One region of the Variovorax sp. PEI5 genome, then DNA from elsewhere that is predicted to be linked to it. Evidence: riboswitches for the same ligand, from Rfam matches in the RefSeq annotation. Region 1 holds a riboswitch; the other holds the start of a gene.
What was found. A riboswitch is a leader RNA that binds a small molecule or an ion and turns the genes downstream of it on or off. The one in region 1 is predicted to bind glycine.

Region 1 (4,405 bases):
GCGAGGCCGGCCAGGGCGCGCAGGTCGTGCACCTGGCCGGTGGTGGCCGGGTACTGCGCCAGCGCGCCGAAGAAATCGCCCGCCTCCATCAGCTGCGGCAGCGACTGCGCGGCGGTGCTGACCTTGAGCTCGATGCCCAGGGGCGCGGCGCGTGTGCGCAGCACCTCGATGGTCTGCGGATGGCAGTCGCCGGCGACCAGGAAGACGGCGCTCTTGGCCTTCACGCTGCGGCGCGCCAGGGTCATGGCCTCGGCCGCGGCGGTGGCCTCGTCGAGCATCGAGGCATTGGCGATCGCCATGCCCGTGAGGTCGCACACCATGGTCTGGAAGTTGAGCAGGGCCTCCATGCGGCCCTGCGAGATCTCGGCCTGGTAGGGCGTGTAGGCCGTGTACCAGGCCGGGTTCTCCAGGATGTTGCGCAGGATCACGCCCGGCGTGTGGGTGCCGTAGTAGCCCTGCCCGATGAAGTTGCGCGCGACCGTGTTCTGCGCCGCCATGGCCCTGAGCTCGGCCAGCGCCTCGGCCTCGCTCGCCGCCGGGGGCAGGTCCATCGGCCGCGTGCGGCGGATCGCCGCCGGCACGATGCCGTCGATGAGTTCGGCGCGCGTGGCCGAGCCGATGACCGGCAGCATGCGCGCCTCGTCGGCCGGCGCGATGCCGATGTGCCGGGGGATGAATTCGCCGGCGGTGTCGAGATCGGCCGGCAGGAGGAAGTCGTTGGATGGCATGGCGGTCACGTGGAGGGCTGCGGGGTCGGCGCCGAGGGCCTCATTCGGCGGCGAAGGCGTCGTAGGCGTCGGCGTCGAGCAGGGCCTCGACCTGCGCGGCATCGGACAGCCTGACCTTGAAGAACCAGCCGGTGCCCAGCGGATCGCTGTTGGCCAGTCCGGGATCGGCGCGCAGCGCCTCGTTGACCTCGATGATCTCGCCCGAGACGGGCATGAAGACATCGGCGGCGGCCTTGACCGACTCGACGACGCCGGCGACCTCGCCCTGCGCATAGGTCTTGCCGACCTCGGGCAGGTCGACGAACACCACGTCGCCGAGCGCGTCCTGGGCATGGACCGTGATGCCGACGGTGGCAGCATCGGCGCCGGTGGTCTCGACCCACTCGTGGTCTTTGGTGAACTTGACGGTCATGGGAAGGCTCCTGGGAAAGGGAAGGTGGAATGGAAAAGGAAAAGGAAAAGGAAAAGGAAAGGAAAGGGGATGCGCGTCGGGCCCGGCGTCGGTGGAGGCGACGGATCAGCCGCGGAAATAGCGCGCCGGCACGAAGGGCAGGGCCACCACCTCCATCGGCACCGCCTTGCCGCGCACGCGCGCCTGCAGGCGGGTGCCCGGCGCGGCCAGCGCCACGGGCACGTAGCCCATCGCGATCGGCCGGTCGACGGTGGGTGCCAGCAGGCCGCTGGTGACCTGGCCGACCGGCTGGCCATCGACCGATTCGAGCGGCGTGCCGTCGCGCACCGGGATGCGCTCGAGCGCGACCAGGCCGACGCGCCGGCGTCCGGACGCGGCACCGGCGGCGGCCGCGTCGAGCTGCGCCAGCACCCGCTCGGCGCCGGGAAAGCCACCGGCGCGCTCGCCGCCGGTGCGCCGCACCTTCTGCATGGCCCAGCCGAGCGCGGCCTCGACGGGCGTCGTGGTGCGGTCGATGTCGTGGCCGTGCAGGCACAGGCCGGCCTCCAGGCGCAGCGAATTGCGCGCGCCCAGGCCGATCGGCAGCACCTCGGGCTGCGCCAGCAGCAGGCGGGCCAGCGGCTCGGCATCGGCCGCGCGCACCGAGATCTCGAAGCCGTCCTCGCCGGTGTAGCCGCTGCGCGTGACGAAGGCGCCGATGGCGGCGTCGCCCGCGCCGATGCGCACCGCGCCGCCGGTCATGAAGACGAAGCGCCCGCTGCCCGGCGACAGCCGCTCCAGCACGACCGCCGCCTGCGGGCCCTGCAGCGCGAGCAGGGCGTGGTCGGGCAGGGGCTGGACCTCGCAGCGCGCGCCGATGCGTGCCTGGAGATGGGCCAGGTCGGCCGCCTTGCAGGCGCCGTTGACGATGACGAAGAGCGAGCCGCCGCCTTCGTTGAAGAACATCAGGTCATCGAGGATGCCGCCATCGTCGTCGAGCAGCAGGCCATAGCGCTGCCGGCCGGGCGCCAGGCCGATCACGTCGACCGGCATCAGGGTCTCGAAGGCGGCGGCGGCATCGGGTCCGACGAGGCGCAGCTGGCCCATGTGGGAGATGTCGAACAGGCCGGCGGCGGCCCGGGTGTGGCGGTGCTCGGCGACCAGGCCGGCCGGGTACTGCACCGGCATCGAGTAGCCGGCGAAGGGCACCATGCGGGCGCCGAGGGCGACGTGCAGGTCGTGCAGCGGCGTGGTCCGCAACGGCTGCGGCTCGATGGAAGCGGGGGCGGGGGCGGGGGCAGTGGCGGTCATGGGTGCTCTCCGGTGCACACGAGGGGCGGATCGAATTCCACGGCTCGCAAGCCGTGGGCCACCCCTGCTGTCCGCTCTACCTGAGAGATTCGCCCCGCCCGGACACCGGCTCGGGGGTTGCTCCTTCGGTGGACCGGCTTCGTCGCCCTGCGGCGCGTACCGGTCTCTCTCCAGCAAGGAAACGCCCGGTCGACGGGCGCCTCGTCAGTCCTGGGTACCTGAGCGTTCGGAACTGATCCTGCGCCTTCGGCGGCCTTCCCGGGGGGAAGACGCTCTCCTGACCCGGACGAGTGTAGTGGAGGATCCCGCGCCCGCCGGACGCGGGAGTGTCGCTACTTGAAACCGAGCGCGCGCGGCAGCCAGGTGCTGAGCGCCGGCACGAAGGTCAGCAGCACCAGCACCACCCCGTGCGCCCACAGGAAGGGCACGAGTTCGCGCACGAGCTGCGACATCGGCACCTTCGACACGTTGCAGGTGACGAACAGCAGTCCGCCCACCGGCGGTGTGATCATGCCCAGCGTGAGGTTGAAGATCACGATCATGGCGAAGTGCACCGGATCCACGCCCAGCTTGATCGCCACCGGCGCCAGGATCGGCGCCAGCACCATCACCCCCGGCAGCGGCTCGATGAAGATGCCGAACAGCAGCAGGAAGACGTTGACGATGATCAGGAACATCCACGGCGAGAGGTTCATGGAGATCAGCCACTCCGCCATCTGCTGCGGGATGCCTTCGATGGTCAGCACCCAGGCGAAGGAGGCCGACAGCCCGATGATGATCAGCACCGAGGCCGACAGCAGCGCCGAGCGTTCCAGGATGTTGGGCAGCGCCTTCCATTCGAGCGTGCGGTAGACGAACTTGCCGCACAGCAGGGCGTAGAACACCGCCACCACCGAGGCCTCGGTCGGCGTGAACCAGCCCGCGCGCATGCCCCCGAGGATCACCACCGGCAGCAGGATCGCCGGCAGCGCCTTCCAGCTCGTCACCAGGATCTCGCGCAAGGGCGGCAGCCGGCCGTCGCCCCGGTAGTTGCGCTTCTTCGAGACGTGGAAGTTGACCGCGCACATCGCCACCGCGATCAGGATGCCCGGCAGGATGCCGGCCACGAACAGCGAGCCGACCGAGACCGTCTCGTCCTGCAGCGCGTAGATGATCATGATGATCGAGGGCGGGATGATCGGCCCGACGATGGCGGTCGAGGCGGTCAGCGCGGCGGCGTAGGAACGGTCGTAGCCGGCCTTGCTCATCATCTTGATGAGCATCGAGCCGGGCCCGGCCGCGTCGGCCAGCGCCGAGCCGGAGATGCCCGAGAAGAAGGTCAGCGACACCACGTTGGTGTAGCCCAGGCCGCCGCGCTTGTGGCCGACGAACTGGCCGGCGAAGCGCAGCAGCACCTCGGTCAGCGAGCCGCCGCTCATCAGCTCGGCTGCCAGGATGAAGAACGGCACCGCCATCAGCGGGAAGCTGTCGATGCCGGTGAAGGTCTCCTTGAGCAGCACGATCAGCGGATAGCTCTCCGCCAGGATCAGCGTGGCGGCCGTGGCCATGCCCAGCGCGAACGCCACCGGCACCCCGATGGCGAGGAACAGGCAGGCCGAGACGATCAGGACGACGCTAGCGTCCATGGCGACCCCCCGTCACAGCGAGGCACTCGCGGTCGCGTCGAAATGCGCGTCGGAGCGGAATTCGCGTCGCAGCACGTAGCTCTTCACGACGAACAGGAAATGCACGATCAGCAGCAAGCCGCCGATCAGCATGGCGCTGTAGACATAGGCGAAGGGGATCTGCGTGACCGCCGTCAGCTGGAACATGGTGCGCTGCATGTACAGCCAGCCATACCAGACCAGGAAGCCGAAGAAGGCGAACAGCAGGGCCGCGACGACGGCGCGCAGCGCCATGCCGCCACGCGCGGGCAGCGCGTCCTGCAGGTTCTCCACCGCGATGTGGCCGCCATAGCGCAGCACCGGCCCGGCGC
Region 2 (4,405 bases), 750 kb from region 1:
CGGTGCGCGCGTCGAGCTCGACGCGGTGGCGCTGGCCATAGTCGAAGCCGAGCGTCTCGACGCGTTCGTACTTGGACAGTGCCTCGGCCAGACAGGTCGTCGAGTCCTGGCCGCCGGAGAAGAGGACGAGGGCGGTGGTGTGCATGAGGATGGGGGCCGCTCGAAGACGGCCGGAACGAGGGATGGAGATCGGGATGGCGAAGGCGCGCGGCACTCGCGGCTCGCGCGGCCGGACCGGCGATTTTCGCCCGCCCGCGTCCGGCCCGCCACGCCCTCCCGCGACCCGTCAGTGGGCCGCCGCCGCGCCCAGCCGGGCGCGGGTCTCGCCACGGCCCTGCGGCTGGCCGCAGAACGCGAAGTCGACCTCCGGCCGGCGCCCGGAGATCAGGTCGGCCAGGGCCCGACCCGAGCCGCAGCCGTGGGTCCAGCCGAGCGTGCCGTGGCCGGTGTTCAGGTAGAGCCCGGCCACCCTGCTCGGCCCGATGTAGGGCACGTTGCCCGGCGTCGCCGGACGCAGGCCGGCCCAGTAGGTGGCCAGCTCCGGGCGGCTCATGCCCGGGAACACGTCGAGCGCGCGCCGCACGATGGCCTCGCAGCGCACCGGATTGAGCGCGAGGTCGTAGCCGTTGAGCTCGGCCGTGCCGGCGATGCGCAGGCGGTCGCCGAACCGCGAGTAGACGAGCTTGTACTCGTCGTCGGTCAGGCTCACCGTGGGAGCGCGGCTGGCGTCGAGCACCGGCAGCGTGGCGGAATAGCCCTTGGCCGGATAGATGTCGAGCGACACGCCGGCGCCCCGCGCGAGTCCGGCGCTGAAGCTGCCCAGGGCCAGCACATAGGCATCGGCGGCCAGCACCTCGTAGCCACCGGTCTCGCTCGCGATCTCCACGCCGGTCATGGCGCCGCCCTCGGTGCGCAGGCGCTGCACGCGCACGCCGTAGCGGAAGCTCACGCCGCGCTCGGCGGCCTTCTGCGCGAGACCGGTGGTGAACTTGTGGACGTCGCCCGATTCGTCGGCGCTGGTGTAGGTGGCGCCGGCCAGGCGGGGCCGGATTGCCGCCATCGCGGGGTCCAGGCGCACCACCTCGTCGGCGTCGATGACCTGGCGTTCGCAGCCGAGTTCGCGCATGACGCGCGCCGGCTCCAGGGCCAGGTCGAACTCCTCCGGGCTGGTGTAGAAGTGCAGGATGCCCTTGCTCAGATGGTCGTAGGCGATGCCGGTCTCGCGGCGCAGCTGCTGCAGGCTCTCGCGGCTGTAGGTGCCCAGGTTGAGCAGCTGGATCATGTTGCGCGTCGAGCGCCGGGCGCCGCACTCGGCCAGGAACTTGAGGCCCCAGCGCCATTGCGCCGGATCGGCGCGCAGGCGGAACAGCAGCGGCGCGTCCTCGCGCCCGAGCCATTTCAGCAGCTTGAACGGGGCCGAGGGATTGGCCCAGGGTTCGGCGTGGCTGACGGAGATCTGTCCGCCGTTGCCGAAGCTGGTCTCGCGCGCGGCGCCGGCGTTGCGCTCCAGCACGGTGACTTCATGGCCGGCCTGGCTCAGGTACCAGGCGGTGGCGGTACCGATCACGCCGGCACCCATCACGATCACTTTCATCATCGACTCCAATGCAAAAACAGGACGAAAAGAAACGAGGAAGGGCCGACGACCTGTTGGCTAGGTCGTCGGCCCCACTGTCCTTTTGCCTGAGAGATTCGCCGGCATCGCCACGTGTGGGGCGATGCCGGGTTGCACCTTCGGCGGCTGCTGGCGCCTCGCTCTCGCGGGATGCTGCGGCACTCTCCAGTTTGATGATGTGTCCAGTACGGGACCTGAGCGTTTCGGGGTTGCGCCTTCGGTAGGGCGGCCCGGGGCCGCCGCTTCTCCTGGAGCGCCGATTATGCCGAGCGGCGTCGGATCGTCCAACCCCGCATCGCCACCGGGGTCAGAGGAAGCGCTCGAGCAGCTTGCGCGAGGCGCGGTCGAGCGCCTTCGGATCGGGCACCCGGAACTGCAGGCCCTGGGCGCTGGCGATCAGCAACGCGCCGCCTTCGAGCCGACGGATGTCCTCCTCGGCCTTGAGCACGAAGCGCGTGTCGCCCCGGTCGGTGCTCACGGTCCAGGTGCTGGGCACGCCGAAGCTGGAGACGGCGTGCAGCCGCGTCAGCGTCGGCGCGAAATCGCGCGCGGCGAGATCGGCCTCGAGCAGTTCGCGCAGGGCCGGCGGCAGCCGGTCGATGCGGTCGATCCAGGCCCGCTCCCGGCCATCGGCGCCGACCAGCGACAGGCCGGTCTCGGGCCCGGTGAGGGGAAAGGCGCGCACCGGCACGATGCCTTCGTGGCGCACGCCCTCGGCGTCGATGAGGATGATGCGACCGAAGGGGTCGCGTTCGAGTCGGAAGTTCATACATCTCCGGAGGGGTGCGCCGCATGCGTGCCGAGGGCCACCGCCACGGCCACGCGCTCCTCGGTCGCGCGGTCGGTGCGCTTCTCGCTCTCGGCCTGGCGCAGCTGGGCCTGGTAGAGCCGCCAGTAGGCGCCCTTCTGCTCCATCAGCATGTCGTGCGGACCGACCTCCACGATCTGGCCGCGGTCCATCACCACCAGCCGGTCGGCCTTGCGCAGGGTCGAGAGGCGGTGCGCGATGGCGATGGTGGTGCGGCCCTGCACCAGGTTGTCGAGCGCCTTCTGGATCTCCTTCTCGGTCTCGGTGTCGACCGCCGAGGTGGCCTCGTCGAGGATCAGGATGCGCGGGTCGATGAGCAGCGCGCGGGCGATGCTGATGCGCTGGCGCTCGCCGCCCGACAGGCCCTGGCCGCGCTCGCCGACGAGCGAGTCGTAGCCATGCGGCAGGCGCAGGATGAAGTCGTGCGCGTGGGCCGCGCGCGCCGCCGCGACGATCTCCTCGCGCGTGGCCTCGGGCCGGCCATAGGCGATGTTCTGGGCGATGGTGCCGAAGAACAGGAACGGCTCCTGCAGCACCAGCCCGACGTGGCGCCGGTAGTCGGCGACGGCGAAGCGCCGGATGTCGGTGCCGTCGACCAGCAGCGCGCCGTCGGTGACGTCGTAGAAGCGGCAGATCAGGTTGACCAGGGTGCTCTTGCCCGAGCCGCTGTGGCCGACCAGGCCGATCATCTCGCCCGGCTCGATGGTCAGGTCGAGGTTGCGGATCACCGAGCGCGAGCCGTAGCGAAAGCCCATGCCCTTCATCTGGATGCGTCCCTGCACCTTCTGCAGCGGCACCGGATGGGCGGGCTCGGGCACGTTGCTCACGTGGTCGAGGATGTCGAAGATGCGCTTGGCGCCAGCGGCCGCCTTCTGCGTCACCGAGACGATGCGGCTCATCGAATCCAGCCGCGTGTAGAAGCGGCCGATGTAGGCGATGAAGGCGGTGAGCACGCCCACCGTGATGCGACCGCGCGCCACCTGCCAGATGCCGAAGGCCCAGACCACCAGCAGGCCGATCTCGGTCAGCAGCGAGACGCTCGGCGTGAACAGCGACCACATGCGGTTGAGCCGGTCGTTGACCTGCAGGTTGTAGCGGTTGGCCTCGCGGAAGCGGTCGGCCTCGCGCTTCTCCTGGGCGAAGGCCTTGACCACGCGGATGCCGGGGATGGTGTCGGCCAGCACGTTGGTGACCTCGCTCCAGACGCGGTCGATCTTCTCGAAACCGGTGCGCAGGCGATCGCGCACGAAGTGGATCATCCAGGCGATGAAGGGCAGCGGCACCAGCGTGACGACCGCCAGCAGCGGGTTGATCGACACCAGGATGGCGGCGGTCATGACGATCATCAGCACGTCGGTCAGGAAATCGAGCGCGTGCAGCGACAGGAAGACGTTGATGCGGTCGGTCTCCGAGCCGATGCGCGCCATCAGGTCGCCGGTGCGCTTGCCGCCGAAGTAGTCGAGCGGCAGCGTCAGCAGGTGCTCGTAGGTGGTGGTGCGCAGGTCGGCGCCGATACGCTCGGACACCAGCGCCAGCAGGTAGGTGCGGGCCCAGCCCAGGGCCCATCCGGCCAGCGCCGCCGCCAGCAGCGCCGACAGGAACAGCGCCACCTTCTCGAAGGCGATCTGCTGCCCGTTCTGGAACGGGATCAGGATGTCGTCCATCAGCGGGATCGTCAGGTAGGGCGGCACCAGCGTCGCGGCGGTCGAGGCCAGCGTCAGCAGGAAGCCGCCGATGAGCTGCTTGCGGTAGGGCCTGGCGAAGCGCCCGAGCCGCAGGAGCACCCAGGTCGAGGGCGGCGTGGCAGGCTGGCGCGAGGCCGGCAGCGTGTCCTCGTCGTCCGTCGCGCCCGACCCCGTCGCGCTCGCGCCGATGCCCGCGACCTGGCGCTCGAACAGCTTGAGCAGGGCCAGCGCCTCGGCCTGTTGCGCCAGCGTGTAGCGCCAGCGCCCGAGCCGGCCCCGGGCATCGACGAGGTCGAA

Region 2: it holds a riboswitch for glycine, as region 1 does, so the genes downstream of both, AC1MLT_RS14960 (D-amino acid dehydrogenase) here and gcvT (glycine cleavage system aminomethyltransferase GcvT) in region 1, are expected to answer to the same signal.

Annotation. Positions count from the first base shown of each region.
Region 1 is NZ_CM155257.1:453,020-457,424, forward strand. Features, by position in the region: gene gcvP (aminomethyl-transferring glycine dehydrogenase) at 1-728, opposite strand, end outside; gene gcvH (glycine cleavage system protein GcvH) at 769-1,140, opposite strand; gene gcvT (glycine cleavage system aminomethyltransferase GcvT) at 1,246-2,430, opposite strand; glycine riboswitch at 2,488-2,614, opposite strand; glycine riboswitch at 2,626-2,720, opposite strand; gene AC1MLT_RS02100 (TRAP transporter large permease) at 2,763-4,055, opposite strand; gene AC1MLT_RS02105 (TRAP transporter small permease) at 4,068-4,405, opposite strand, start outside.
Region 2 is NZ_CM155257.1:3,268,434-3,272,838, reverse strand. Features, by position in the region: gene queC (7-cyano-7-deazaguanine synthase QueC) at 1-145, opposite strand, end outside; gene AC1MLT_RS14960 (D-amino acid dehydrogenase) at 287-1,594, opposite strand; glycine riboswitch at 1,662-1,794, opposite strand; gene AC1MLT_RS14955 (cyanophycin metabolism-associated DUF1854 family protein) at 1,923-2,384, opposite strand; gene AC1MLT_RS14950 (cyanophycin metabolism-associated ABC transporter) at 2,381-4,405, opposite strand, start outside.